One region of the Streptomyces sp. NBC_01515 genome, then DNA from elsewhere that is predicted to be linked to it. Evidence: riboswitches for the same ligand, from Rfam matches in the RefSeq annotation. Region 1 holds a riboswitch; each other region holds the start of a gene.
The links. Region 1 has a riboswitch for cobalamin ahead of OG407_RS33945 (ribonucleoside-diphosphate reductase subunit alpha). Riboswitches for the same ligand answer to the same signal wherever they lie in the genome.
Positions count from the first base shown of each region.

Region 2: another riboswitch for cobalamin. It lies ahead of OG407_RS02255 (ABC transporter substrate-binding protein); the one in region 1 lies ahead of OG407_RS33945 (ribonucleoside-diphosphate reductase subunit alpha).
Region 3: another riboswitch for cobalamin. It lies ahead of metE (5-methyltetrahydropteroyltriglutamate--homocysteine S-methyltransferase); the one in region 1 lies ahead of OG407_RS33945 (ribonucleoside-diphosphate reductase subunit alpha).
Region 4: another riboswitch for cobalamin. It lies ahead of OG407_RS13825 (cobalamin biosynthesis protein); the one in region 1 lies ahead of OG407_RS33945 (ribonucleoside-diphosphate reductase subunit alpha).

Region 1 is NZ_CP109416.1:7,463,611-7,470,844, reverse strand. It holds gene OG407_RS33970 (carbon starvation CstA family protein) at 1-2,000, shown strand, start outside; gene OG407_RS33965 (YbdD/YjiX family protein) at 1,972-2,184, shown strand; gene OG407_RS33960 (DUF3311 domain-containing protein) at 2,311-2,574, shown strand; gene mctP (monocarboxylate uptake permease MctP) at 2,571-4,181, shown strand; gene OG407_RS33950 (GNAT family N-acetyltransferase) at 4,302-4,808, shown strand; cobalamin riboswitch at 4,854-4,985, shown strand; gene OG407_RS33945 (ribonucleoside-diphosphate reductase subunit alpha) at 5,109-7,234, shown strand, end outside.
Region 2 is NZ_CP109416.1:582,528-589,761, forward strand. It holds gene OG407_RS02230 (hypothetical protein) at 1-148, opposite strand, end outside; gene OG407_RS02235 (hypothetical protein) at 148-384, opposite strand; gene OG407_RS02240 (SDR family NAD(P)-dependent oxidoreductase) at 523-1,302, shown strand; gene OG407_RS02245 (ABC transporter ATP-binding protein) at 1,351-2,145, opposite strand; gene OG407_RS02250 (FecCD family ABC transporter permease) at 2,142-3,155, opposite strand; gene OG407_RS02255 (ABC transporter substrate-binding protein) at 3,152-4,213, opposite strand; cobalamin riboswitch at 4,267-4,480, opposite strand; gene OG407_RS02260 (universal stress protein) at 4,653-5,501, shown strand; gene OG407_RS02265 (SAM-dependent methyltransferase) at 5,578-6,381, shown strand; gene OG407_RS02270 (CbtA family protein) at 6,461-7,234, opposite strand, start outside.
Region 3 is NZ_CP109416.1:8,810,962-8,818,195, forward strand. It holds gene OG407_RS39395 (DUF2278 family protein) at 1-791, shown strand, start outside; gene OG407_RS39400 (histidine phosphatase family protein) at 883-1,455, opposite strand; gene metE (5-methyltetrahydropteroyltriglutamate--homocysteine S-methyltransferase) at 1,561-3,879, opposite strand; cobalamin riboswitch at 4,017-4,243, opposite strand; gene meaB (methylmalonyl Co-A mutase-associated GTPase MeaB) at 4,359-5,342, opposite strand; gene scpA (methylmalonyl-CoA mutase) at 5,339-7,234, opposite strand, start outside.
Region 4 is NZ_CP109416.1:3,120,984-3,128,217, reverse strand. It holds gene cobN (cobaltochelatase subunit CobN) at 1-1,090, opposite strand, end outside; gene OG407_RS13830 (cobyric acid synthase) at 1,087-2,598, opposite strand; gene OG407_RS13825 (cobalamin biosynthesis protein) at 2,595-3,536, opposite strand; cobalamin riboswitch at 3,636-3,778, opposite strand; gene OG407_RS13820 (hypothetical protein) at 3,913-4,134, opposite strand; gene OG407_RS13815 (anion permease) at 4,169-5,431, opposite strand; gene OG407_RS13810 (lysozyme) at 5,542-6,345, opposite strand; gene OG407_RS13805 (class II aldolase/adducin family protein) at 6,542-7,234, shown strand, end outside.

The DNA of each region.
Region 1 (7,234 bases):
CCATCGCCTACCGCTTCTACGCGAAGTTCATCGCGTACCGGGTCCTGAAGGTCGACGGCACCCGGGCCACCCCGGCCGAACGCCTCGACAACGGCATCGACTACCACCCCACCGACCGCCGCGTCCTGCTGGGCCACCACTTCGCCGCGATCGCCGGCGCGGGCCCGCTCGTCGGACCCGTACTCGCCGCGCAGATGGGCTACCTGCCCGGCACGGTCTGGATCATCGCCGGGGTCATCTTCGCGGGCGCGGTCCAGGACATGGTGGTCCTGTTCTTCTCAACCCGCCGCGACGGCAGGTCACTCGGGCAGATGGCCCGCGAGGAGATCGGCCCGTTCGGCGGCGCCGCCGCGCTGGTCGCCACCTTCGCCATCATGATCATCCTGCTCGGCGTGCTGGCCCTGGTCGTCGTGAACGCGCTGGCCTCCTCCCCCTGGGGCACCTTCTCCATCGGCATGACCATCCCGATCGCCCTCCTGATGGGCTTCTACCTACGGGTACTTCGCCCCGGCCGCATCTCCGAGGTCTCCCTCATCGGCGTCGCCCTGCTGCTGCTCGCCCTGGTCGCGGGCCGCTGGGTCGCCGAGTCGTCCTGGGCCGGCACCTTCACCCTCGCGCCCTCGACGCTGGTGATCTGGCTGGTGGGCTACGGCTTCGTCGCCTCGGTCCTCCCCGTCTGGACCCTGCTCGCCCCGCGCGACTACCTCTCCACCTTCATGAAGATCGGCACCATCGGCCTGCTGGCGATCGGCGTCGTGGTCGCCCTGCCCGCCCTGAAGATGCCCGCCGTCACCGACTTCGCCAAGCACGGCAACGGCCCGGTCTTCGCCGGCTCGCTCTTCCCCTTCGTCTTCATCACGATCGCCTGCGGCGCCCTGTCCGGCTTCCACTCGCTCATCTCCAGCGGCACGACCCCGAAGATGATCCAGAAGGAAACCCAGATCCGCATGATCGGCTACGGCGCCATGCTGATGGAGTCGTCCGTCGCGGTCATGGCGCTGGTCGCCGCGAGCGTCATCGACCCGGGTCTGTACTTCGCGATGAACGCCCCGGCCGGCGCGATCGGCACGACGGTGCAGAACGCCTCGCAGGTGGTGAGCAGTTGGGGCTATCACATCTCCCCCGCCGACCTCGCGCAGGCCGCGAAGAACGTCGACGAGGCGAGCCTGCTGTCCCGCACCGGCGGGGCGCCCACCCTCGCGGTCGGCGTCTCGGAGATCTTCTCCAAGGTGACCGGCGGAAGCCTGCGCGCCTTCTGGTACCACTTCGCGATCATGTTCGAGGCGCTGTTCATCCTGACCGCGTTGGACGCGGGCACACGCGTGGGCCGGTTCATGCTCCAGGACATGCTCGGGAACGTCTACCGGCCGTTCAAGAACGTGAGTTGGCGGCCCGGCCTGGCCCTGACGAGCGCGATCGTGTGCGCGCTCTGGGGCTACTTCCTCTGGGTCGGCGTCCACGAACCCCTCGGCGGAATCAACCAGCTCTTCCCCATCTTCGGCATCGCCAACCAGCTCCTCGCGGCGGTCGCCCTTGCCGTCTGCACCACCCTCCTGGTGAAGTCCGGGCGCCTCAAGTGGGCCTGGATCACCGGGATTCCACTCGCCTGGGACGCGACGGTCACCCTGACCGCGAGCTGGCAGAAGGTGTTCTCCGGCGACCCGAAGGTCGGCTTCTTCAAGCAACGCTCGGTGTTCCAGGACGCGATCGACGCGGGCAAGGTCCTGCCGCCCGCCAAGTCGATGGACGACATGCGCACCGTGGTCACCAACTCCACGGTGGACGGGGTACTTTCGGCCATTCTCGCGGTGCTCGTCGTGGTCGTGATCGTGGACGCCCTTCGCGTCTGCGTTCGACACATCCGCCGCCCCGCGCTCTCGACTCTGAGCGAGACGCCGTACGTCGAGTCGAACATCATGGCACCGGCCGGGCTGATCCCGACCCGCGAGGAGAAGGAGGAGGTGGCACGCGATGCGGTCGGCGCCGAGGCGGGCGGCTGACCGGCTGGCCGGTGGAGTGCGTTGGTACGTCCGGGAGTTGATGGACGAGTCGGCGTACGACCGCTACGTGGCGCACGTACGCCGGAACCACCCCGACGCGGAGGTCCCGAACCGCCGCGACTTCGAACGCATGCGGACAGACCGCCAGGAGGCCGACCCTCGCCAGGGTTTCCGCTGCTGCTGACACCGATGTCAGGCCTTCACAGAATCGACATGCCGATATGCGGACGAGGTCTTCCGTACGCGCGATGCCGTGACCTAGATTGCCTGCGCATTACACAGGCGATCATTGAGGTGACGGAGCCGCGACATGTCAGACGTACCCGAAGTTCCGCCCGAACCGGCACCACCGCTGGTGACACCGGCCCGCGTCGTCATCGCGGTCTGCCTCGTCGCGCCGTTCGTGGCGCTGCTCTGGGTCGGCTCCTACACCAAGATCGACCCCACGTTCATCGGCGTCCCGTTCTTCTACTGGTACCAGATGCTCTGGGTGCTGATCTCGACGGTGCTGACGATGACCGCCTACAAGCTGTGGCAGCGCGACCAGCGGACCCGCCATGGAGGTAACCGGTGAACGACGGCGTGAACGGCGTCGCTCTCGGCGTCTTCATCTTCTTCTTCCTGGCCGTCACGGTCCTGGGCTTCCTGGCCGCCCGCTGGCGCCGCGCCGACAACGAGCAGAGCCTCGACGAATGGGGCCTGGGCGGACGGTCGTTCGGCACCTGGGTCACCTGGTTCCTGCTCGGCGGCGACCTCTACACGGCTTACACGTTCGTGGCGGTCCCGGCGGCGGTCTACGCGGCGGGCGCGGCCGGCTTCTTCGCGGTGCCGTACACGATCCTCGTGTACCCCCTCATCTTCACGTTCCTGCCCCGCCTCTGGTCGGTGTCGCACAAGCACGGATACGTGACGACCTCGGACTTCGTGCGCGGGCGCTTCGGCTCCAAGGGGCTGTCCCTGGCCGTGGCGGTCACCGGCATCCTCGCGACGATGCCGTACATCGCGCTCCAACTGGTCGGCATCCAGGCCGTGTTGGACGTCATGGGGGTCGGCGGCAGCGCGAACTCCAACTGGTTCGTGAAGGACCTGCCACTGCTGATCGCGTTCGCGGTGCTGGCGGCGTACACCTATTCATCGGGCCTGCGGGCGCCCGCGCTGATCGCGTTCGTGAAGGACGGGCTGATCTACCTCGTCATCACGGTGGCGATCATCTACATCCCGATCAAGCTCGGCGGCTTCGACGACATCTTCAGCGCGGCGGGCGCCAAGTTCAAGGCGGCCGGGGCGGGCGGACTCGTCCCCGCACCGGCGGGCCAATGGACGTACGCCACACTGGCGTTGGGCTCGGCGCTGGCCCTGTTCATGTACCCCCACTCGATCACCGCGACGCTCTCCTCCAAGAGCCGCAACGTGATCCGCCGCAACACCACGATCCTGCCGCTGTATTCACTGATGCTGGGCCTGCTCGCGCTGCTCGGCTTCATGGCGATCGCGGCCGGAGTCAAGGTCACCAACGGCCAGTTGGCGATCCCGCAGCTGTTCGAGAACATGTTCCCGGACTGGTTCGCGGGCGTGGCCTTCGCGGCGATCGGCATCGGCGCCCTCGTCCCCGCGGCGATCATGTCCATCGCGGCGGCGAACCTCTTCACCCGCAACATCTACAAGGACTTCATCAAGCCGGACGCGACCCCGGCCCAGGAGACAAAGGTCTCCAAGATCGTCTCCCTCCTGGTGAAGGTGGGCGCCCTGGCCTTCGTCCTGACGATGGACAAGACGGTCGCCATCAACTTCCAGCTCCTGGGCGGCATCTGGATCCTCCAGACCTTCCCGTCCCTGGTGGGCGGCCTCTTCACCCGCTGGCCCCACCGCTGGGCCCTCCTCACCGGCTGGGCGGTCGGCATGATCTACGGCACCCTCGCCGCGTACGGGGTCGCCTCCCCGACCCAGGACCACTTCGGCGGCTCGTCCAAGGAGATCCCCGGCATCGGCGAGATCGGCTACATCGGCCTGACGGCGTTCGTGATGAACGTCGTGGTGACGGTGGTCCTCACGTTCGCGCTGAAGGCGTTCAAGGCCCCCGAGGGCGTGGACGAGACAAGCCCCGCCGACTACACGGCGGACGCGGGCGACCCGGGCGTAGAGGTGGAACTACCTCCGGCAACAGCAGGGGCAACCCACTAACGCAGGCTGACCGTCCCCACCCAGGGGCGCGGGGAACTGCGCGACCAGCCACACACGACCCGCAGCGGGCCACCGGGAGCACCCCCCTCGGCGGCCCGCTGTTCGTACACACTGACCCCCATGGACATCCTCATCCGCCGAGCCAACCCCACCGAATACGAAGACCTCGGCACCCTCACAGCCCACGCCTACCTCGACGACGGCCTCCTCGACTACGGCGACGACGACCCCTACCTCCCCGTACTGAAGGACGTAGCAAGCCGAGCCGCAGCAGCCGAAGTCCTCGTCGCCGTGGAGGGCGACCACCTCCTCGGCGGAGTCACCTTCGTCCCCGGCCCCGGCCCGGTCGCCGACATAGCGCGACCCGGCGAGACAGAGATCCGCGCACTGGCGATCGCCCGCACCGCCCGCGGCCGAGGCGCAGGCGAGGCCCTCGTCCGCGCCTGCATCGACCGTGCCCGAGCCACCGAGGGCTGCGAGGCCGTAGTCCTGTCGACCCAGAGTTCCATGCACGCGGCCCACCGCATCTACGAACGCCTGGGTTTCGTCCGCACCCCCGACCGCGACTGGAACCCCGTGCCACACCTGGACGATCTCACTCTGCTCACCTACAAGCTGACACTCTGAAACCACCGCGACACAACATCTGGTGGTGACGTGACAGGCGAGCACAAGATGTATGCTCATGCTCGCTGTCGCCGCAGGGGAATCCGGTGCGAATCCGGAACTGTCCCGCAACGGTGTACTTACGTGCATATGCACGCATGGTCAGTCCGAGGACCTGCCGACAGCTCGCGTCCGGCCACCCGGCCAGGCGCATGACGTCCGGGCCTCGTGGAGTGGGCCGGTGGACGCGACGCCCCGTGCGCTCGTGTACTGCCGCCTGCCCTCGGCGAGGCCCCGTGCCGAGCGAGGGAGAGCCCCACCGTGACCATCGCGCCAGCAGAGCCGGCATCAGCGACCCAGGTGAACGAGGCGATCGTAGCGACCGCGACCGGACCCGGAACCGACGTTCCCGGTACGGCTGTTCAGGGCGCCGACGGCCCCGGTACCGCGATCCTGCGGACCCTGACCGAGCTGACCGCCGACCTCCCCGACGCCGACCCCGGCCGGGTCGCCGCCGCCACGTTGCGCGGCCGGTCCGCGCACGCGGACGTGGCGGAACTGCGCGAGCTGGCCACGGAGGCGGCCGCCGGCCTCATCTCCGAGGACCCGGTCTACTCCCGGCTGGCCGCCCGGCTGCTGACGGTCAGCATCGCCGCCGAGGCCGCCTCCCAGGGCGTCACGACGTTCACCGAGTCCGTCGCCGTGGGCCACCGCGAGGGCCTCATCGCCGACCGCACCGCCGAGTTCGCGACGCTGCACGCGGCCCGCCTCGACGCGCTGATCGCCGCCTCCTTCGATGAGGGCGCCGACGACCGCTTCGGCTACTTCGGCCTGCGCACCCTGTACAGCCGTTACCTCCTGCGGCACCCGATCACCCGCAAGGTCATCGAGACCCCCCAGCACTTCATGCTGCGCGTGGCCGCCGGTCTCGCCGAGGACGACAGCACCCGCGCCCTGGACGAAGTGGCCGCGCTCTACCGCCTGATGAGCCGCCTGGACTACCTCCCGTCCTCCCCCACGCTCTTCAACTCCGGCACCCGGCACCCCCAGATGTCGTCCTGCTACCTCCTCGACTCCCCGCTGGACGAGCTGGACTCCATCTACGACCGCTACCACCAGGTCGCCCGCCTCTCGAAGCACGCCGGCGGCATCGGGCTGTCGTACTCCCGCATCCGCAGCCGGGGTTCGCTGATCCGGGGCACGAACGGGCACTCCAACGGCATCGTCCCGTTCCTGAAGACGCTGGACGCCTCGGTCGCCGCGGTGAACCAGGGCGGCCGGCGCAAGGGTGCCGCCGCGGTGTACCTGGAGACCTGGCACTCCGACATCGAGGAGTTCCTGGAGCTGCGGGACAACACGGGTGAGGACGCCCGCCGTACGCACAACCTGAACCTCGCGCACTGGATCCCGGACGAGTTCATGCGCCGGGTGAACGAGAACGGCGACTGGTCGCTGTTCTCCCCCGCCGACGTGCCCGAGCTGGTCGACCTGTGGGGCGACGAGTTCGACGCCGCGTACCGCAAGGCCGAGGCGCAGGGGCTCGCCAAGAAGGCCATCCCGGCCCGTGACCTCTACGGCCGCATGATGCGCACCCTCGCGCAGACCGGCAACGGCTGGATGACCTTCAAGGACGCGGCCAACCGCACCGCCAACCAGACGGCCGAGCCGGGCCACACGGTCCACTCCTCCAACCTCTGCACGGAGATCCTGGAGGTCACGGACGACGGCGAGACGGCGGTCTGCAACCTGGGTTCGGTGAACCTCGGCGCGTTCGTGGTCGGCGACGACATCGACTGGGAGCGGCTGGACGAGACCGTCCGCACGGCCGTCACCTTCCTGGACCGCGTGGTCGACATCAACTTCTACCCGACCGAGCAGGCGGGCCGTTCCAACGCCCGCTGGCGCCCGGTCGGCCTGGGCGCGATGGGCCTCCAGGACGTCTTCTTCAAACTCCGCGTCCCCTTCGACTCCCCGCAGGCGCAGGCCCTTTCGACGCGCATCGCCGAGCGCATCATGCTCGCCGCGTACGAGGCCTCCGCCGAACTCGCGGAGCGCAACGGCCCGTTGCCCGCCTGGGAGAAGACCCGCACGGCCCGCGGTGTCCTGCACCCGGACCACTACGACGTGGAGCTGACCTGGCCGGAGCGCTGGGCCGCGCTGCGGGAACGTATCGCCCAGACCGGCATGCGCAATTCACTCCTGCTGGCCATCGCGCCCACCGCCACCATCGCGTCCATCGCGGGTGTCTACGAGTGCATCGAGCCGCAGGTCTCGAACCTCTTCAAGCGCGAGACGCTGTCCGGCGAGTTCCTCCAGGTCAACTCCTACCTGGTGAACGAGCTGAAGCAGCTCGGCGTGTGGGACGCCCGCACCCGTGAGGCCCTGCGCGAGGCCAACGGCTCGGTGCAGGGCTTCAGTTGGATCCCGGCCGAGGTCCGCGCCCTGTA
Region 2 (7,234 bases), 6.9 Mb from region 1:
GGTCGGCGGCGGCGAGGGTCGGCAGCTTGGTCTTGTGCCGGGATACGGCGGCCACGAGCGCGGAGTAGTCGGAGACCGACATGTCCTCGCGGCCGAGGGCGGCCTCCTGGACGTCGAGCAGCCAGGAGACGTCGATGTACAGGTGCATCAGGCGGCCGCGGCCCCGTCACGCTCGGAAGGCGGCACCTCGTCGGGGAAGGCGTCGTCGAACTCCCCGCGCAGCCGCTCGGCCCACACGGACGCGCCGGCGACGAACCGGCCGCGCTGCATCTCGCGCACACCGAGGTCGTGCAGATACTGCTTGAGGCTCTTCCCCTCGGCCGCGGCGGCCGCACGCACTCCGTCAAGTTCCTCTTCGGTGAAGGACACATTCAGTGATGGCATGCTGCGATGGTACCTAGTTGGTGCCGCCGGTGCGAGGGGCATGCCATCAGAGCCGACACGGCAGGGGTGCGGGGCTGTCGGCCCACGTCCGACAGGGCCCCGTCCCACCCGCCCGGACCCGGCGCCTAAGCTGCGGCAATGCTCTCCAACGACTACCTCTCCGAACTGTTCTCACTCGACGGCCGAGTCGCCGTCGTGACCGGCGGCAGCTCCGGCATCGGCCGGGCCGCCGCCGGGGCACTCGCCCGGGCGGGGGCGAGCGTGGTCGTAGTGGCACGCAAGGAGCAGGAACTGACCGTCACGGTCGACGAGTTGACGGCGGCGGGCTGCCGGGCGGCGTGGGTGAGCGCCGATCTGAGCACCCGGGACGGTGTCCGGGCGGCGGCGGAAGCGGCAGCCGAGGTGTTCGGCGAGCCGGACATCCTCGTGAACAGCGCCGGCGTCAACTTGCGCCCGCCGATGGGTGAGTTGAGCGAGGAGGTATGGGACACCACGATGGCCCTGAACCTGGAGGCCCCCCACCTCCTGGGCCAGCGCTTCGGCCCCGGCATGGCCGAACGGGGCTTCGGCCGCATCATCCACATCACCTCCCAGCAGGCCCACCGCGCGTTCGCCCAGAGCGGCGCCTACGGCGTCTCCAAGGGCGCACTGGAGTCCCTGGCCCGCTCCCAGGCCGAGGCCTGGTCCCCCCACGGCGTCACCTGCAACACCCTGGTCCCGGGTTTCGTGATGACCCCGCTCAACGAACGACTCTCGTCCAACCCTGCGATGGTGACGGCCCTGGCCGCCCGCACCCTGATCGGCCGCAACGGCCTCGCCGAGGACTTCGCGGGCGCGACGGTGTTCCTGGCGAGCCGCGCCTCCGCTTACGTCACCGGGCAGTCGGTCTTCGTGGACGGCGGATTCTCCGTGCACTAGCCCAACACCGGCTGCACCTCGGCCAGTTGGAGAAGGGGTCGCCCGCCGCTACGACGCCCCGCTCCCCCGCCGCAGAAAACGAATCACAGGATGCCCAGGGTCGTGACTGACCTCGGCACGGACCCCGTAGACGTCCATGATCAGGGCCGGGGTGAGGACCTCGGTCGGGGTGCCCTCGGCGACCGTGCGGCCGGTGTCGAGGACGAGTAGGCGGTCGCAGTGCATCGCGGCGAGGTTGAGGTCGTGGAGGGCGATCACGGTGGTGACCGGGAGGTCGGCGATCAGGTCCAGCAGGTCCAACTGGTGCTGGATGTCCAGGTGGTTGGTCGGCTCGTCCAACAGGAGTTCGCGGGGTTCCTGGGCCAACGCGCGGGCGATCTGGGCGCGTTGGCGTTCGCCGCCGGAGAGGGTGTGCCAGGACTGGGCGGCCCGGTCGATCAACCCGGTGCGTTCGAGGGCCTCGGTGACGGCGTGGGCGTCGGCGGCCGACGCCGGTGACCAGGCGCGGCGGTGCGGGATGCGGCCGAGGGCGACGACCTCGCGGACGGTCAACTCGGTCTGGGTGTGGGTGTGTTGCTCGACGGTGGCGATACGGCGGGCGGTCGCGCGGCGCCCGATCTCGGGGAGCGGAAGACCGTCCAGCGTGACGACTCCGGTGGAGGTCGGGAGGACACCGGCCAGTAGGCGCAACAGGGTTGATTTTCCTGACCCGTTGGGGCCGAGGAGGCCGACGGTCTCGCCGGGGTGCAGGGCGAGCGTGACGCCGTCGACGATGAGTTGGCCGTCGGTGCGGCGGGCCACCCGGTCCGCGTGCAGGCCGGTGTCCGGAGCGCGGGTGCTCATGTCTTGCTCCGACCTCGGTGCAGGACAATCACGAACGCGGGTACGCCGATCAGTGACGTCACCACCCCCACCGGCACCTCCTGGGGATCGACGACGGTACGGGCGAGGGTGTCCACCCACACCAGGAAGACGGCTCCGGTCAGCGTGGTGACCGGCAGCAGTCGTACATGCCCGGAACCGGTCAACGCACGGGTGACATGCGGCAGGACCAGGCCGACGAAGCCGATCGCCCCGGCGCAGCTGACCAGGACGGCGGTGAGCAGCGCGGTGGCGCACAGCAGGATCAGCCGGGTTCGGGCGACGTTCACGCCGAGGCCTGCCGCTGCCTCCTCGCCGAAGGCGAACGCGTCCAACGTGGTGGCATGGCCCAGGCAGACGACCAGCACGAGCGCCAACGCGCCCGCGCACAGCAGCACTTGACCCCAGTCCGCGCCGGACAGCGAGCCGAGCAGCCAGAAGAGCACACCCTTGGTGGTCTCGGCGTCCGCCGACGTCAGCACCGTGAACGACGTGAGCGCGGAGAAGAGTTGCATGGCCGCCACGCCGGACAGCACCACCCGGTCCATGCTCGCGCCGAGGCTGTGGCTGAGCAGCATCACCAGCCCGAAGGAGAGCAGGGCACCGACGAACGCGCCCGCCGCCAGCGACACCGCCCCGCCGCCCACCCCGAGCACGACCACAGCGACCGCCCCCGTGGACGCCCCGGACGAGACGCCGAGCACGAACGGGTCCGCCAGCGGATTGCGCAGCAGGGACTGCATGACCGCGCCGCACAACGCGAGCCCGGCACCGCAGACGGCGGCGAGCAGCGTGCGCGGCATGCGCAGGTCCCAGACGATGCCGTCCCTGAGCGGGGCGAGCGTGCTCTCGCCGCCGCCGAGGTGGGACGCGATGGACGCCCACACGTCGGCCGTGGAGATGTCGGCGGGGCCGATGGTCACCGCGAAGGCCACGGAGACCAGCAGCGCGATGAGCCCGCCACCCGTCAACAGCAGGGTGCGGACGGTCACTTGGCGAGTCCGAAGTCGCGCAGGCCTGCGGCGACCTGCTCGATCCCTTCGACGGTGCGGATGGAGGGGTTCATCGCCTGGCCGCTGAGCAGGATGTACCGCTTCTTCTTGACGGCGGTGAGGTTGCGGGTGGCCGCGTTGGTCTCCAGGAAGTGGATCTTCGCCTTGGCGGTCTCGGCGGTCTGCGACTTGCGGGTCAGATCGCCGAGGACGATGACGTCGGGGTCGCGGTCGGCGACGGTCTCCCAGTTGATCTGGGGCCACTCGTCGTGGGTGTCGGAGAAGGCGTTCTTCGCTCCGACGGTGCGGGTGATGGCGCCGGGGGCGCCGCAGCAGCCCGCCAGGTAGGGCGACTGAGCGTTGGCGAACCAGTACATGAGGGTGGTGTCGGAGGCGTCGAGGCCGGTGGTGGCCTTGGTCACCCGCGCCTTCAGCTGGGCCACGAGCTGGTCGCCGCGCGCCTTCACGCCCATCGCGCGGGACAGGTCGCGTATCTCGCCGTAGACGCTGTCGAGCGTGAGCGGTGTGCTGCGCGAACCGTCGCCACCGCTGTCGTTGTCCTTGCCCGCGCAGTCGGACGGCGAGACGTACGTCGGCACGCCCAGCTTCTCGAACTGTTCGCGGGTCGCGACTCCGCCCTTGCCGAGCGTCGAGACGAAGGAGGCGGTGACGAAGTCGGGTTCGGCGTCGAGGACCTTCTCGAAGGAGGGGGCGTTGTCGGCGAGGCGCGGCACGCTCGCGTTCGCCTTCTCCAGGCCCTTGAGCACCGGGTCGGTCCAGGTGGCGGTGCCGGCGATGCGGTCGGCGAGGCCGAGGGAGAGCAGGATCTCGGTGGTGCCCTGGTTGAGGGAGACGACCCGCTCGGGGGCCGACTTCACCGTGACCTTGTGCCCGCAGTCGGTGAGCGTGAGCGGGAAGCCCGCGGCGGACTTCTCCGTCTCGCCGTCGGCGCTGTCGCCGTCGGATCCGCCGCACGCGGTGAGCAGCAGGGCGGGCGCGACGAGGAGGGCCGCGGTACGGCGGCGCAGTGGGACGGGGGCGGTACGGATCACGGGCATGCCTTGCCTGTCGGGGCTCGAACGCGGAGCCTGGCCTACGAACTCCCCCTCGCCGAGGGCGAGAAGGTGCCAGCAGGTCTTCGGACTCGGGTTCGTCCGGACGGGGCGCCTTCCCGGCGCGTCGCACACCGGCTCCCTCGGCCGGCCCGCGTCGCCCCAGTGGCGTGGATTGCCCCGCCCGTCCCCCTCACCGCTGCGCGTCAGTTCCGGATTCCCACCGGATTCCCTGGCCTCGGTTGTGGCGCGACTGGCCCGGCCAACGTATCAAGATCGGCGGTCGGCTCCCGCTGCGGGGTGCGGCACGGAGGTGCTCCTGAACCACTGCCGCTCTGTACCGGTACCGCTGGACTTTCCCCCGGTTCCGTCCGACCCCTGTGCGGCACGCTCCGCGCGGCGGATCGTAGAGGCCCCGACCCGCTCGCACGGAGGTCCAACGGCCATGGCCCAACTGATCGTTGTCGGTGTCGACGGTTCCGCGGACAGTCGCATCGCGGCCGACTGGGCAGCAACGGAAGCCGGGTTGCGTGGACTCGCCCTGCGGGTCGTCCACGTCTCGACACTCCCCGACGAGCAACTCCTCACCACCTGGCCCTACTTCCGCGAGCCCTCTCCCGACGCCCTCGTCACGTCCCTCGCGAAGGACCACCCCGAACTCCGGGCCGAGGTGGTCGCCCTCACCGGAGAGGTCGTGCCGGCCCTGCTCCCCCTGACCGCCGAGGCGGACTGCACGGTCCTCGGGCTGCGCGGTACGGGCGGTTTCGCGGGCCTGGCCCTCGGTTCCGTGGCCCACGGGGTCGCCGAGCACTCCGAGCGGCCGGTGGTGCTGGTGCCGAGCGGGTCCGTCCACAGCCGTCGCCCGCGGTCACCGTACGGCGTGACGCTGGGGGTCGACGGCGGCGAACTCCCCGGCGCCGTCGTCGACTTCGCCTTCGACGCCGCCTGCCGACGCGACACCGGCCTGCACGTCGTCCACGCCTGGCGGCTGCCCTCGCCCGCCGAGCACTGGATGCCGTACGCACCGCCCGAGAAGGACCGAGGACGCTGGGAGGACCAGGAGACGCAACGCCTCTCGGACGCGCTGCGGCCCTGGCGGGAGAAGTATCCGCACGTGGGTGTCTACGAGGATCTCCGTCTCCAGAGCCCGGCGGCCGCCCTGGTCCAGGCGTCGGTCCCGGCCTCGGCGGAACTGCTGGTGATCGGCCGCGCGGGCACGACACTCGGGCCCACCCTGCACGCCGTACTGGAACACACCGCGTGCCCGGTGGCCGTGGTCCCCCACCGCACCTGAGACCAGCTCCGCGCGTTACACTCGCGGGCCCGAACTCACCTGGCGACAAAGGCCGTTGGGCAACAGGAGAACCGAAGTGACGGATGCGGGATTCAGCGCGGACGACGTGGACACCGGCAAGCCCCAGTCGGCCCGCATGTACGACTACTTCCTGGGCGGCAAGGACAACTACCCCGTCGACTGGGAAGCCGCCGAGAAGGTCATCTCCCTGTTCCCCGCCGTCAGGCAGATGGCGCGGGTGAACCGCGACTTCATGCACCGGGCCTCGCGGCTGCTGGCGGAGCGGGGAATCAGCCAGTTCCTGGACATCGGCACCGGAATACCCACCCGCCCGAACCTCCACCAGGTGGTCCAGGCGATCAACCCCCGTGCCCGCGTGGTCTACGCGGACAACGACCCGATCGTCCTCAGGCATGCCGAGGCGCTTCTGCACAGCACGCCCGAGGGCAGCACCACCTACATCCAGGCCGACGTGCGCGAGCCGGGGAAGATCCTCGCGGCGGCGAAGGAGCAGCTGGACTTCGAGCAGCCGATCGCCCTGTCCCTGATGGCCCTCCTGCACCTGGTGGCGGACGAGGACGATCCCCATCGCATCGTGGGTGAACTGCTCGACTCCCTTACATCCGGGAGCTACCTGGCCCTGTCCCACGCGACCGGAGACTTCGATCCGGAGACCTGGGAGCGCGTCGTCGAGGTCTACCGCAAGGGCGGCACACCCGCCCAGGTACGCTCACGCGCCGAATTCACCGGTTTCTTCAGGGGACTTGAGCTTGTCGCCCCCGGCATAGAACTCGCCGCGCGCTGGCACCCCGAGCCCGGAAAACAGCACAGCGAGACCGACGAGATCCCGTTGTACGTCGGGGTCGCCCGCAAACCGTGAGCCCCAAGTCACGGACCGAGCGCGGTGATCGCATCGATCACCGCGCTCGCCGTAGAAGGAGAAAAGGTGGAAGAGGCCCTTACGCCGGGACGGGGTCCGGCTCCTGGGAGGGTGCGGTGGCGTCCGGGCGCGCGGGGTTGAGGAGGCGTTCGGCGAGGGGGGCGAAGATCAGGCCGAGGGCCGTCCAGAGGATGAGCTGCGCGGCGACCGAGTAGAAGCGGAAGGTGAAGAGCACGTCGGCGGGGAAGCCCGGGTAGACGATGGTGCCCTTGTCGTCCTTCAGCGGCAGTGGTGTCTCGGTGGCCTGGTTGCCGAAGTTGGCCTTGTTGTACGAGAGATGGCCCAGCTGCGGCAGGAGCAGCATGACGATCCCGATCGCGACGACGAACGCGGCGCCGGCGAGGAGGGTCGCGTTCCAGTTGCCGAAGCGGGCCTGGAGGTGCTTGCCGAGGTAGACGGCTCCCGCGAGGAAGGCGACGGAGCACACGACCATGATCAGGTACAGGGCGCTGCGCTGCTGGATGGTCTCTTCGTGACCGATCGCGGGCGGGTTGGCCGGGTACTTGAGGAACGGCACCAGGTACATGCCGAGGAATCCGCCGCCGGCGACGAGGAGCGCCAGGTTGCGTGCACGCAGCCCGCCGGTGCGACCGAGGCAGACGGTGTAGGCGACGGCGAACAGGGCACCCATCGCCATGCCGAAGAAGATCATGCCGACGCCGATGCCGACGTTGGCCTGGATGGTGCGGCTGAAGAGTTCGTGTTCGTGGCCCTCGACGGGCAGGCCTGCCGCCTTGTCCAGGGCGCTCTGGGCGGCGTCACGGCCGCTCTCGTAGTCGATGGCCTTGGCGAT
Region 3 (7,234 bases), 1.3 Mb from region 1:
CGAGCGGCTGGAACACCCTGCTGCCCGGACCCGGCGGCCCGAACCTCGACTTCGTGCGCGGCAACCTCTTCGACCCGGCGCAGCTGCGCACACTCCCGCCGGACGCGAGCGGTCCCGACAACGACCTCGCCGACCTCCTCGACCACTACGTACGGCGCGCGGTGGACGACCCGGACGCCCGGCTGTACGTCTTCGGCGAGCGCTTCGGCCCCGAACCGACCGTCAAGGACAAGGTGTTCGGCTTCCTGCCGGGCAACGGCGTCCACGACATCCACATGAACCAGGGCAACAGCCGCCGTTTCAGCGGCGACGACGGGGTCTGGCAGGACGGCGGCCTCCTCATCCACTTCCCGGCACAGTCCCGCTGGGTCGGCATCTTCCTCGCCTTCCAGAGCCAGTCCTGGCACACCGACGACACCACCGGCCACACCCTGGAGGGCACCGACGGCTCGCGCCCCGACCCCGGCAGCCGGCCCGTCCGCGTCGTGGCGGCCCTGGTCAACCCGCGCGGCCCGGCGCCCGAGTTGGAGAGCGTCACGCTCCTCAACGCCTCGCCCGATCCCCTCGATCCGACGGGCTGGCGCGTCCGGGACCGGCTCGGCCACTCCTGCGCGGTACCGCCCGGCCCCCTCGCCCCGGGCGCCACCCTGCTCGTCCCGCTCACCGACGGCGTCCAACTCGGCAACCAGGGCGGCGAGATCACCCTCCTCGACGCGAACGGCCTCAAGGTCCACGGCGTCTCGTACACCGCCGACCAGGCCGCACGGGAGGGCTGGACGGTCGTGTTCTGACCAACTGGGCCGCTCTGCCCGGAAGTTCCGGTCGCAAAACGGCCCACGGCAATCCACCGTTCCCCCTACGCCCCGCACCCGGCTCGGTGACTCACTCGTCTCCGAGTTCCCGCCCGAGCCGCAGATTCCACCGCCCGGACCGTCCACTGAGGTCCGTCGCGGTGAGCGGTGGTACGTCGAGCCGCCAGAACGCCGGCCCGGGCGCGTCGAGAACCGTGACCGCAACGGCCCGCACGAACTCCTGCTCGACCACCGCGAGGGTCCTGCCCTCGAACCCGGCCGCCGCCTCCAGCCACCGCCCCGCCCGCTCGCAGAGCACCCGCACCGACTCCCCGCCGTGAGGCACCGCATCCGGATCCGTCAGCCAGGCCATCACCGCGTCCGGCTCCCGCGCCATCACCTCGTCGAGGGTCAGCCCCCGCCAACGCCCCATGTCCAACCCCGCCAACTCCGCCTCCGCCACGCCCGAGAGGCCCAGCGCGGACGCCGTCTCCCGGCACCGCACGCTGGGCGAGACCAGCACCCGGTCGGCCGAGCGGAGCGAACCCGCGGCGGACTCGGCGCGGGCCGTACCGCTCGGGTCGAGCGGGCTGCCGTCGTCGAACCGGGTCTCCCGCAGGGACCGGTTCATCGCTGGCGAGATCAGGGTGATGCGGCTGGTCACGTGGTCGCTCCAGTTCTCCGGGCAGGGGTGGACATCGTCTCGCGTGCACCTCGGGGTGGGGGCGGCCGGGAGGGTGCCCTCCCGGCCGCCCCCACCGCCATCGGGTCAGGACCCGGCCAGCTCCTCACGGACCGTGCGGGCCGCGGCCACCAGGTTCTCCAGCGACGCGCGGGTCTCGGGCCAGCCGCGGGTCTTCAGGCCGCAGTCCGGGTTGACCCACAACCGCTCCGCCGGGATGGCCTCAAGTCCCTTGCGCAGCAAGGCCGCTGCCTCGGCCGTACTCGGCACGCGCGGAGAGTGGATGTCGTAGACACCCGGTCCCGCCTCGCGCGGGTAACCGTGCTCGGCCAGCTCCCGGGCGACCTGCATGTGCGAACGGGCCGCCTCCAGGCTGATGACGTCCGCGTCGAGGTCGTCGATGGCCTGCACGATGTCGCCGAACTCGGCGTAGCACATGTGCGTGTGGACCTGCGTCTCCGGCCGGACCCCGGCGGTGGTCAGCCGGAACGCCTCCGTGGCCCAGGCGAGATACGCCTCCCGGTCCGCCGCGCGCAGCGGGAGGGTCTCGCGCAGAGCGGGTTCGTCGACCTGGATGACCGACGTCCCGGCCGCCTCAAGGTCGTTGACCTCGTCGCGCAGGGCTAGGGCGACCTGCCGGGCGGTGTCGCCGAGCGGCTGGTCGTCGCGGACGAAGGACCAGGCGAGCATGGTGACCGGTCCGGTGAGCATGCCCTTGACCGGGCGTGCGGTGAGGGACTGGGCGTACGTCGTCCAGCGCACCGTCATCGGTTCGGGGCGGGAGATGTCGCCGGCCAGGATCGGCGGGCGGACATAACGGGTGCCGTAGGACTGGACCCAGCCGTGCTGCGTGGCGAGGTACCCCGTCAGCTGCTCGGCGAAGTACTGGACCATGTCGTTGCGTTCGGGCTCGCCGTGCACGAGGACGTCCAGGCCGGTCTTCTCCTGGAAGGAGATGACCTCGCCGATCTCCGCCCTGATCCGCTCCTCGTAACCGGCCGTGTCGATCCGCCGCGCCCTCAAGTCGGCCCGCGCGGTGCGCAGTTCGGCGGTCTGCGGGAACGAGCCGATCGTGGTCGTCGGCAGCGGCGGCAGCCCGAGATGCGCACGCTGCGCCGAAGTCCGCTCGTCGTACGGCTGGGAGCGGCGGCCGTCGGCATCCGTGACCGCGGCGGCCCGCGCCCGTACGGCCGGGTCGCTGGTGAGCGCCGAACCGGCTCGGGAGGCCAAGTCGGCGCGGTTGGCGGCGAGTTCGGCGGTGATCGTGTCGGTGCCCTGGGTCAATCCCTTGGCGAGCGTGACGATCTCGGCCGTCTTCTGCCGTGCGAACGCGAGCCAGCGCAGGATCTGCGGCTCGATGTCCCGCTCGGCGGTCGCGTCGAGCGGCACATGGAGCAGCGAGCAGGAGGCGGCCACGTCGACCCGGTCGGCCAGACCGAGCAACGTGCCCAGTGTGGCAAGGGACTTGGTGAGGTCGTTGACCCAGACGTTACGGCCGTTGACCACGCCCGCGATCAGCCGCTTGCCGGGCAGTCCGCCTACGGAGGCGAGGTCGTCCAGGTTGGCGGCGGCGGCCTCGGTGAAGTCGAGCGCGAGGCCCTCCACGGGCGCCTTCGCGAGGACCGGCAGCGCGTCGCCGAGCCGGTCGAAGTACGAGGCGATCAGCAGCTTCGGCCGGTCCGTGAGGGCGCCGAGGTCGCGGTACGCGCGGGTGGTGGCGCTGAGTTCGGCCGGGGTGCGGTCCTGGACCAGGGCGGGTTCGTCGAGCTGCACCCATTCCGCGCCCGCCGCGCGCAGGTCGGCGAGGACCTCGGCGTACACGGGCAGCAGCCGGTCCAGGAGGGTCAGCGGATCGAAGTCCGTGGCCACCCCGGGCGCGGGCTTGGCGAGCAGGAGGTAGGTGACCGGGCCGACGAGCACCGGGCGGGCGGTCAGGCCCAGGGCGAGAGCCTCCTTCAACTCCGCCACCTGCTTGGTGGAGTCGGTGGTGAAGACGGTGTCCGGGCCCAACTCGGGCACGAGGTAGTGGTAGTTGGTGTCGAACCACTTCGTCATCTCCAGCGGCGCCACGTCCTGCGTGCCGCGCGCCATCGCGAAGTAGCCGTCCAGCGCGTCGAGTTCGACGGCGGCGCGGTGGCGTTCGGGGATGGCGCCGACCATGACGGTGGTGTCGAGGACGTGGTCGTAGTACGAGAAGTCGCCGGTCGGGACCTCGTGGATGCCGGCCTCGGCCAGTTGCTGCCAGTTCGTGCGGCGCAGTTCGGCTGCGGTGGCCCGGAGGGCGTCGGCGTCGACGCGGCCCTTCCAGTAGCCCTCGATGGCCTTCTTGAGTTCTCGGCCCTTGCCCTGGCGGGGGTAGCCGTAGACGGTGGCCCGTGCTGCCGCGGCTGCGGACTTCGGTGTCACGGAAATCTCCTTCGCGAGATATCTCCCTGGATCCCGGTGTCGGGACGTGAGCGCGAAGGTTCGTAGACCGGGGGATGGTGACCGCCCGTGTGTACGCCGACCCGCCCACGAGGTCACCGGGATTCCGCGCGCGAATGCTTCGCGTGCGGGCAGGTGGCAGGTCTTCGGACTTGCGGGCACGGCCTCCGTTTGGACCGGAGGTCACCTACTGGCCGTCGCTTCCCAGGTCCTGTTGTGGGGCCCAGTGCGTATGACGGCGGTCGTTCCCGCTTACCGCTGCGGGGCAGTCCCGGAATCTCACCGGGTTCCCTCTTGCGACGCGTCCGTCTGGCTGACGGGGCGAACCAGCTGCGCGGCCAGCCTAAAGGGTTTGGGGTGGGTGCGTCGATTTTTGGCTGACGGCCGGTGGGGGCTGGTCGCGCCCACGCGGCGGAGCCGCAAATCGATACAGCCCCGCGCCCCTAAAAAACAGGGTGGGGTCAGTTGGGCGGGGTTCCGAAGGCTCGGAGGATTTGCTCGGCCGCCAGGGTTGCTGTCAACTCGCCCTCGCGTACCTGGCGTTCGAGGTCCGGAGCCAGCGCGCGGACCGTCGGATCTGAGTGCAGGCGGCCCAGGAGTTCTTCTCGGACCATCGTCCATGTCCAGTCCACCTGCTGCTCGCTGCGTTTGGCAGCCAGGCGGCCCGTGGAGTCCAGCAGTGAGCGGTGTTGTTCCAGGCGTTCCCAGACCGTGTCCAGGCCGGTGCCCTCGCGTGCGCTGCAGCTCAGTACCGGCGGGGTCCAGGCCGCGTCGGCGGGATGCATCAGCCGTAGTGCGCCTGCCAGTTCACGTGCCGCGCTCTTCGCGTCGCGCTCGTGCGGGCCGTCCGCCTTGTTGACGGCGATGACGTCCGCCAGTTCCAGGACGCCCTTCTTGATGCCCTGTAATTGGTCGCCGGTGCGGGCCAGGGTCAACAACAGGAAGGAGTCGACCATGTTGGCGACCGCCGTTTCCGACTGGCCCACGCCTACCGTCTCGACGAGGACGACGTCGTAGCCCGCCGCCTCCATCACCACGATGGACTCGCGGGTCGCCTTCGCCACGCCGCCCAGCGTGCCGGCGGTGGGGGAGGGGCGGACGAAGGCGGCCGGGTCCACGGCCAGGCGTTCCATGCGGGTCTTGTCGCCGAGGATCGAGCCGCCCGTGCGGGTCGACGACGGGTCCACGGCCAGCACCGCGACCCGGAAGCCCTGTGAGGTCAGCAGTGTGCCGAACGCGTCGATGAAGGTCGACTTGCCGACGCCCGGTACGCCGCTGATGCCGATCCGGCGGGCCTGGCCGCTGTGCGGGAGGAGTTCGGTCAGCAACTCCTGGGCCATGACCCGGTGTTGGGGTTTGGTCGACTCGACGAGGGTGATGGCGCGGGCCACCAGGGCCCGCTTGCCGTCGAGTACGCCCTTCACATAGGTGTCGACCTCGATCACGGGGTGTGCCCGAGGTCGGCGGCCAGGCGCTGTACGAGGTCGTAGGCCGCGTCCGGGATCACTGTCCCGGGCGGGAACACGGCCGCCGCGCCCATCTCCAGGAGGGTGGGGACGTCCTGGGGTGGGATGACTCCGCCGACCACGATCATGATGTCCTCGCGGCCCTCCTCGGCGAGGGATTCCTTCAACGCCGGTACGAGGGTGAGGTGTCCGGCGGCGAGGGACGACACCCCGACGATGTGTACGTCCGCCTCGACCGCCTGGCGGGCCACCTCGCCGGGGGTCTGGAACAGCGGGCCGACGTCGACGTCGAAACCGAGGTCGGCGAAGGCGGTGGCGATCACCTTCTGGCCGCGGTCGTGGCCGTCCTGGCCCATCTTGGCGACCAGGATGCGGGGGCGACGGCCCTCGGCCTCCTCGAAGGAGCTGACCAGGGTGCGGGTGCGCTCGACGGACGGGGAGTCGCCGGCTTCGGTGCGGTACACACCGGCGATCGTACGGATCTGGCTCGCGTGCCGCCCGTACACCTTCTCCAGCGCGTCGGAGATCTCGCCGACCGTCGCCTTCGCGCGGGCCGCGTTCACCGCCAGCTCCAGGAGGTTGCCCGTGCCCTCGTCGGCCGCGCGGGTCAGCGCGTGTAGCGAGTCCTGGGTGGCCTGTTCGTCGCGCTCGGCGCGCAACCGCCGTAGTTTCTCGATCTGTTGGGTGCGGACGGAGGAGTTGTCGACCTTGAGGACGTCGATCTCCTCGTCGGTCTCCACGCGGTACTTGTTGACGCCGATGACCGGCTGGCGGCCGGAGTCGATGCGGGCCTGGGTGCGGGCCGCGGCCTCCTCGATGCGGAGCTTCGGGATGCCCGCGTCGATGGCCTTGGCCATGCCGCCCGCCGCCTCGACCTCCTCGATGTGCTGCCAGGCGCGGCGCGCGAGGTCGTAGGTCAGCTTCTCGACGTACGCGCTGCCGCCCCACGGGTCGATCACCCGGGTCGTGCCGGACTCCTGCTGGATGAGGAGTTGGGTGTTGCGGGCGATGCGTGCCGAGAAGTCGGTCGGGAGGGCGAGGGCCTCGTCCAGGGCGTTGGTGTGCAGCGACTGGGTGTGGCCCTGTGTCGCCGCCATGGCTTCTACGCAGGTGCGCGTGACGTTGTTGAAGACGTCCTGCGCGGTCAGCGACCAGCCCGAGGTCTGTGAATGGGTGCGCAGGGAGAGGGACTTGGCGTTCTGCGGGTCGAACTGCTTGACCAGCTTGGCCCAGAGGAGGCGGGCCGCGCGCAACTTGGCGATCTCCATGAAGAAGTTCATGCCGATCGCCCAGAAGAAGGAGAGCCGGGGAGCGAACGCGTCCACGTCCATCCCCGCCTCCCGGCCTGCCCGGATGTACTCCACGCCGTCCGCGAGGGTGTACGCCAGCTCCAAGTCCGCCGTCGCGCCCGCCTCTTGGATGTGGTAGCCGGAGATGGAGATGGAGTTGTAGCGGGGCATCCGCTGCGAGGTGTAGGCGAAGATGTCGGAGATGATCCGCATCGACGGCTTCGGCGGATAGATGTAGGTGTTGCGGACCATGAACTCTTTGAGGATGTCGTTCTGGATGGTCCCGGCCAACTTCTCGGGCGGTACGCCCTGTTCCTCCGCCGCCACGATGTAGAGGGCGAGCACGGGCAGCACCGCGCCGTTCATCGTCATCGACACGGTCATCTTGTCGAGCGGGATGCCGTCGAAGAGCTGGCGCATGTCGTAGATCGAGTCGATCGCCACGCCCGCCATGCCGACGTCACCGGTCACGCGCGGGTGGTCGCTGTCGTAACCCCGGTGCGTGGGCAGGTCGAAGGCGACCGACAGGCCCTTCTGACCGGCCGCGAGGTTGCGGCGGTAGAAGGCGTTGGACTCCTCGGC
Region 4 (7,234 bases), 4.3 Mb from region 1:
CATCGAGCACCCGGATCGCCGAGGCGGGCGTGTCCAGGCCGACCGCGTTGCCGACCCGCGAGTGCTTCGTCGGATAGGCGGTGAAGACGACCGCGAGCTTCTTCTCGGCGTTCGGCTTGTGCTTCAACTTCGCGTGCCGTACGGCGATTCCGGCGACCCGCGCGGCCCGCTCGGGGTCGGCGACGTAGACCGGGACGTCGTCCGGGCCCTCCTCCTTGAAGGAGAACGGGACGGTGATGAGCCGTCCGTCGAACTCCGGGATCGCGACCTGCATCGCGGCGTCCATGGGGGAGAGGGCGGCGGAGGAATCGTCCCAGGTCGCCCTGGACGACGTAAGGCAAAGTCCCTGCAGCACAGGGACGTTGAGGTCGGCGAGCGCGCCGATGTCCCAGGCTTCCTCGTCGCCGCCTGCCGATGCCTGTGAGGCGTGCGTACCGCCGGCGGCGAGGACGGTGGCGATGAGTGCGTCGGCCCTGCCGAGGATCTCGTACAGCCCGGAGTCGGCGCCGCGCAGCGAACCGCAGTACACGGCAAGGGCGTTGGCGCCCTTGGCCTCGATCTGGTCGCAGAGGGTGTCCACGAAGGCGGTGTTGCCGCTGAGGTGGTGCGCCCGGTAGAAGAGGACGCCGACGGTCGGCCGGCCCTCGACGAAGGCACGCTCGCCGTGGACGCCGAACTCGGCCATCTCCCGCGGCTCTTCGAAGCCCTCGCCCGTGAGCAGCACCGTGTCCGAGAGGAACCGGGCGAGTTCGGCGAGGTTCTCCGGTCCGCCCTCGACGAGATACCTGAGCGCCTCGGCGACCACACCCGCCGGTACCGACGACTCGGCCATCAACTCCGCGTCGGGGACGGTCTCCCCGCCCAGCAGCACGGTCGGAATCCCGGACGCCTTCAGCGCGGCGAGCCCGTCCTCCCAGGCGCGCTTGCCGCCGAGCAGTCGTACGACGGCGACGTCCGCGCCCGCGACGAGCGCGGGCAACTCGGCCGCCACGTCCACCCGGTTCGGGTTGCCGATCCGGTACCCGGCGCCGGAGGCCCGGGCCGCCAGCAGATCCGTGTCGGCGGTCGACAACAACAACACTGTGCTCATGCGGGCGCTCCCGGTGGAATGAAAGGCAGTCCTTGCGGCGCGCCGGACTCGATGAGTCGCCAGAGCGCGTCCGTGTCCGCGTGCTGTTCGATGAGGTCGCCGAGCCGGTCGAGCTGCTCCTCGCGCAGCGCGGCGAACGAGGTGTCGGGCGCCGGCACGAACCGGCGGCCCGCGGCGGCCGCCACCTCGCGCAGAAACGCCCGCCGGAATCCGTCCGACTCCAGCGAGCCGTGCCAGTGGGTACCCCAGGTCTGACCGACCCGGCAGCCGTCCAAGAAGGCTTCTCCGCCGGTGAGTTGGGCGATTCCGTGGTGGATCTCGTAGCCCTCGACCGGTTCGCCGAGGGCTACGCCGACGGGCCGGGTGAGGGTCTTCTCGCGCGCGAACCGCACGCGCAGCGGCAGGACGCCGAGCCCGTCGACCGGCCCCTGCCGGCTCTCGACCTCGTCGTCGATGTGCTCGCCGAGGATCTGAAAGCCACCGCAGATACCGAGAGTTGGCCGCTGCTCGGCCGCCCTGCGCACGAGGGCGTCCGCAAGTCCCCGCTCCCGCAGCCACTCCAGCGCCTTCACCGTCCCCCGGGTCCCCGGGATCACGACGAGGTCCGCGTCGGCCAGCTCCTCCGGCCGGTCCACGAACCGCACCACGACACCCGGTTCGGCGGCCAACGCGTCCACGTCGGTGAAGTTGGACATGAGGGGGATCGCGCAGACGGCGACCCGCAGCACGTCCTCGCCGACCGGCGGCGCGGTGTTCGACTCGCGCACGGTGCCGCGCAGCGAGATCCGCAGCCCGTCCTCCTCGTCGATCCCGAGCCCGTGCCGGAACGGCAGCACGCCGTACGTCCGCCGCCCGGTGAGGCCGAGCAGCATCTCCAACCCCGGTTCCAGCAGCGATACATCGCCCCGGAACTTGTTGACGAGGAACCCGGCGACGAAGGCCTGGTCCTCGGGGCTGAGCAGCGCGACGGTCCCGAAGAAGGAGGCGAAGACGCCCCCGCGGTCGATGTCGCCGACCACGAGCACGGGCAGTCGGGCATTGCGCGCGATGCCCATGTTCACGATGTCGGTCCGCCGCAGATTGATCTCCGCGGGCGAACCGGCCCCCTCACAGATCACCGCGTCATACGTGCCCCGCAACTCGGCGAGACAGTCCAACACGGTCCCGAGCAGGGCCTCTTGCCGCCCGCCGTGATAGCCGCGGGCACTCATCTCGCCAACGGGCCTGCCCATCAGCACGACTTGGCTGGTGCGGTCGCTGCCCGGCTTCAGCAGCACGGGATTCATCAGCGCGGTCGGCTCGATCCGGCACGCCTGGGCCTGCATGGCCTGCGCCCGCCCGATCTCGGCACCCTCGCGCGTCACGAACGAATTCAGGGACATGTTCTGCGCCTTGAACGGCGCGACCTTCACACCCTGCCGCACCAGCCACCGGCAGATCCCGGCGGTGACGACACTCTTCCCGGCGTCCGAGGTGGTGCCGGCCACCAACAACCCACCGCCGCTCATGACTTCAGCCCCTTCACCAGCAGCCGCCCGGCGACACTGACCCCGAGCGCGAGCAGACCGACGCGCCGGGACAGCCGTACGGCACGCGCGATGTCCGGTACGGCGACGGCGCGTCCGTCGCCGTTCAGCACGGGCCGGTGCTCGACCCGGCCGCCGTAGGAGAGCGTCCCGCCGAGGCGTACGCCGAGGGCTCCCGCGAAGGAGGCCTCCACGGGGCCTGCGTTGGGGCTGGGGTGTTTGCGGGCGTCGGTGCGCCAGGCGCGGGCGGCGCCGCGCGGGTCGCCGCCCGCGACGGTCGCGAGGGCGGCGGTGAGGCGGGCGCCCGGCCAGCCGGCGACGTCGTCGAGGCGGGCCGAAGCCCAGCCGTAGCGGCGGTACTTGGCCGACTTGTGGCCGACCATCGCGTCGAGGGTGTTCACGGCCCGGAAGCCGACCAGGCCCGGGACGCCCGCGATGCCGCCCCAGACCAGGGCGCCGACGACCGCGTCGGAGGTGTTCTCGGCGACGGACTCGACGACGGCCCGGGCGATCCCGTCGGCGTCGAGGGACTGCGGGTCCCGCCCGCAGAGGTGGGGGAGCCGGGCCCGCGCACCGTCGATGTCACCGGCCTCCAGCGCCCGCCCGATGACCCCGGCCTCGCGCGCGAGGGAGGTCCCGCCGACGACGGCCCAGGTGGCGGCGGCGGTGAGGGCGGCAGAGGCCGTACGGGACGGTCGTAGGGCCGAAGTGGCCGCGGCGGCGAGGGTGATGGTGCCACCGACGCACACGGCGGTGTGCAGGGCGCCCCAGCCCCGGTGGTCGCGCCACAGCACCTGTTCCACGGCGCCCGCGGCACGGCCGAAGGCGGCGACCGGATGCCCGCGGCGGGGATCGCCGAGCAGGTGGTCACCGAGGAGGCCGGCGGCGGCGCCGTACGCGAAGACGCGATCGGCACGCATCGGGTCAGCCGATCGCTGGATCGGACACGGTGCGGGTACGGGACCTCGAACGACAGCCGAGCATGGCGATATGTCCTCACTCAGGGTGTCCACGCCCTGGTTCGACGAGACCGGCGGTGAGAGTTCCTGGCTCCCGGGGGTGTCTACCCCGGTGACAGTGGCGGGACCGCGCCGGATTCGCACCGGCTTCCTCTCCTGCCGCCGTATATGGCTCCGGCAGTCCACCATGCTGTTGGAAGGGCCGTCAACTTGCTGTTGACCTGCGGGGACGGAGTGTGCTGATGCCCACACGCGAGGGATCGGAGGGGTCACGCGGACGTGGGGTGCGGGACGGCGATCCGTCCCGCACCCCACGTTCCGTTCGACTGGCGGCCGGTCAGGCCACGATCAGATAGATCCCGTACGCCACCGCCGCCGCGCAGGCCGCGAAGCAGGCGTACGCGCCGGTCAGGGCGAGGGGCGCGGAGTCGCCCTGGGCGGTGGCGCGTTCGCGGCGGGAGAGGCCGACGATGCCGAGGGTGAAGACGGCCACCAGGGAGACGGTGGCGACGAGGCTGACGCCGAAGACGGAGCCGAGGGCTGCCCAGTCGATGTGCATGCTGATTCGTTCCTTCGTGTCCGGGGCGCGGGGCTCAGACGGCGGCGGCCGGCGGTGTCGCCGGGTCGGACTGCACGATGGGGGCCGGGTTCACGGGCGGCGAGGGGATCGTCGCCGTGAGGCCTTCGGAGAGGGCGACCGACGGGGGCGGCGGGGTCACGGCGGCGATCGCGGTGGTGATCACGCCGGCCGGTTCGTCGATCTCGTTGACGTTCGAGGCGTCGACGACCTGGCGGCGGGAGAGCAGCCAGATGCCGGCGCTGGAGGCGACCAGGAAGACGGCCACCAGCGCGGTGCCCCAGTCGCCGAGGTCGGTCACGGACTCGGCGAGCGCGCCGACCAGCGCGGCGGCCGGCAGCGTCAGACCCCAGGCGACGAACATCCGGGTCGCGGTCGACCAGCGGACGACCCCGCCCTTGCGGCCGAGGCCCGCGCCCATCACCGAGCCGGAGACGGCGTGCGTGGTGGAGAGCGAGAAGCCGATGTGCGAGGAGGCCAGGATGACCGCGGCGGCGCTGGTCTGGGCGGCGAAGCCCTGCTGCGGCTGGAGGTCGGTCAGGCCCTTGCCCATGGTGCGGATGATGCGCCAGCCGCCGATGTAGGTGCCCATCGCGATGGCGAGGCCCGCGGAGAGGATGACCCAGGTGGGCGGGTCCGAGTCGGGGGCGATGGAGCCGCCGGCGATCAGGGCCAGGGTGATGATGCCCATCGTCTTCTGCGCGTCGTTCGTGCCGTGGGCCAGCGAGACCAGTCCGGCGGAGGCGATCTGGCCGGCGCGGAAGCCCCTGTCGGCGGCCTTGCCCCCGGCGTTGCGGCTCAGGGCGTAGGAGAAGCGGGTGGCGAGCATCGCCGCGATGCCCGCGACGATCGGGGCGGCGACCGCCGGGAGCAGGACCTTGGTGACCAGGACGTCGCCGTGGACCGCGCCGGTGCCGGCCGAGGCGATGGTGGCGCCGATCAGACCGCCCATCAGGGCGTGCGAGGAACTGGACGGCAGGCCGACGAGCCAGGTCACCAGGTTCCAGAGGATCGCGCCGACGAGGGCGGCGAAGATGACCTCGGGACGGATGCCGCTCTCGTCGACGAGACCCTTGGAGATCGTGTTGGCGACCTCCACGGAGAGAAAAGCGCCCACCAGGTTGAGGGTGGCCGACATGGCCACCGCGACCTTGGGCTTGAGCGCACCGGTCGAGATGGTGGTGGCCATCGCGTTGGCGGTGTCGTGGAAACCGTTCGTAAAATCGAACGCGAGTGCGGTGATGACCACAATCGCGAGGATCAGCGAGAAGTTTTCCATTTACCCAGGCAATCGTTCGAGGTCATCGGCGCGTTGACCGTAGGCAATCTGGATGAACGGAAGATGAACTGAGGGGGTCCCTGCGGTGGCCGGATTGCCTAGTAAATCGCTTAGTAGCCCCGGGCGAACTTCCTCAGTTGGCTCACCGTCCCGTTGAAGAGATTCTGGTCACCCGGCAGGCTCCCGCTGTTGTCGTACTGCCAGAAGGTCCAGTACGACCATCCGGCGGGCAGCGGGCCGGCGTCCGCCGCGTTGTGGCGGGCGATCCACAGCGCGTGTGTCGAGGCCAGGGAGCTGTTGTTGCCCGTGCAGGTCTTCCACCACAGGGTGGTCGTGTAGATCACCGGGCGGCGGCCGGTCTCCCGGTTCACCTCGGCGCTGAAGGCCTTGATCCAGTTGACCATCGCGGTCTTGCTCAGGCCGTAGCAGCCGTGCTTCTTGTCGTACGGGTTGTATTCGATGTCCAGCGCGGGCGGCAGCGTCCAGCCGTCCGCCTTCCAGTCGCCGCCGTGCGCCACGAAGTACGCGGCCTGGCTCGCGCCCGACGACCTGTCCGGCAGGGCGAAGTGGTACGCGCCGCGGATGATGCCGGCCTTGCGGGCGCCGTCGTACTGCTGATCGAAGTACGGGTTGCGGTAGGTGGTCGACTCGGTCGCCTTGACGTAGACGAACGTGGCGCCCTTCGCCTTCGCGCTCGGCCAGTCGACGTTCTTCTGGTGCGAGGAGACGTCGTGGCCCTTCGGTGAACTCGCGGCGATGTCTGCGGCGACGGCCGGGAGTTCGGCGAGCGTGAGGGTGGTCGCGCCGACGGTGAGCGCGGCGACGGCGGCCGCGGCGAGGCGGGCGCGGGGGTTGGCGCGGAGGCGGATGCGGGTGCGGACGCGGGTCAGGGACGGTGTGCGGTCGCGGGCCATGTTTCCCCCGGGGATGGCGGCGTGCACGGCGGATCCCCCAGAGGTTGTCGGGCGATCCGTCGATGCCGGTCGGTCTCCAGCCGGGCGACTGGAGTGGGCGGTTCACGCCCATATGTCATCTTTCGGACGTGCGGCTTCCGGCCTAAAGTGCCTTCGCCCGAACGTGCGTTGGAGCACCGGCTGACAGGATCGCGACATGGCTGAGCAACGGCGGGACCAGCGGGACCAGCGGGGCGCCCGGGAGAGTGCGGGAGCTGCGGGGGAGACGCGGAGGCGCAGTGTGCTCCCCGAGGAGGCGCACGCCTGGGGCGCGCTTGTCGCGACCGCGCGCCGGACGGTCGCCGACGGCCTGGTCGTCGGCACCTCCGGAAACGTTTCGGTCCGCGTCGGCGACACCGTCCTGGTCACACCGTCGGGCGTCCCCTACGACCGCCTCGCGCCCGCCGACACGGTCGGCGTCGACCTCGACGGCCGGCAGGTCCTCGGCACCCTGCTCCCGACCAGCGAACTGCCCATGCACCTCGCCGTCTACCGCAGCACCGACGCCCACGCCGTCGTCCACACCCACGCCGTCCACGCGACGGCCGTCTCGACCCTCGTCCCCGAACTCCCCTCCGTCCACTACATGTCCGGCGCCCTCGGCGGCCCGGTCCGGGTCGCCCCGTACGCGACCTACGGCACGGAGGAACTGGCCGAGAACATGCTCCACGCCCTGACGGACCGTTCGGCCTGCCTCCTCCAGAACCACGGCACGATCGCCTACGGCAACTCCCTTGACCAGGCCTTCGACCGCACGGCCCAGTTGGAGTGGATGTGCCGGTTGTGGCTCACGGCGTCGTCGGTGCCGGGGCTGTCGCCGACGTTGCTGACGGGGGAACAGGTCGCTGAG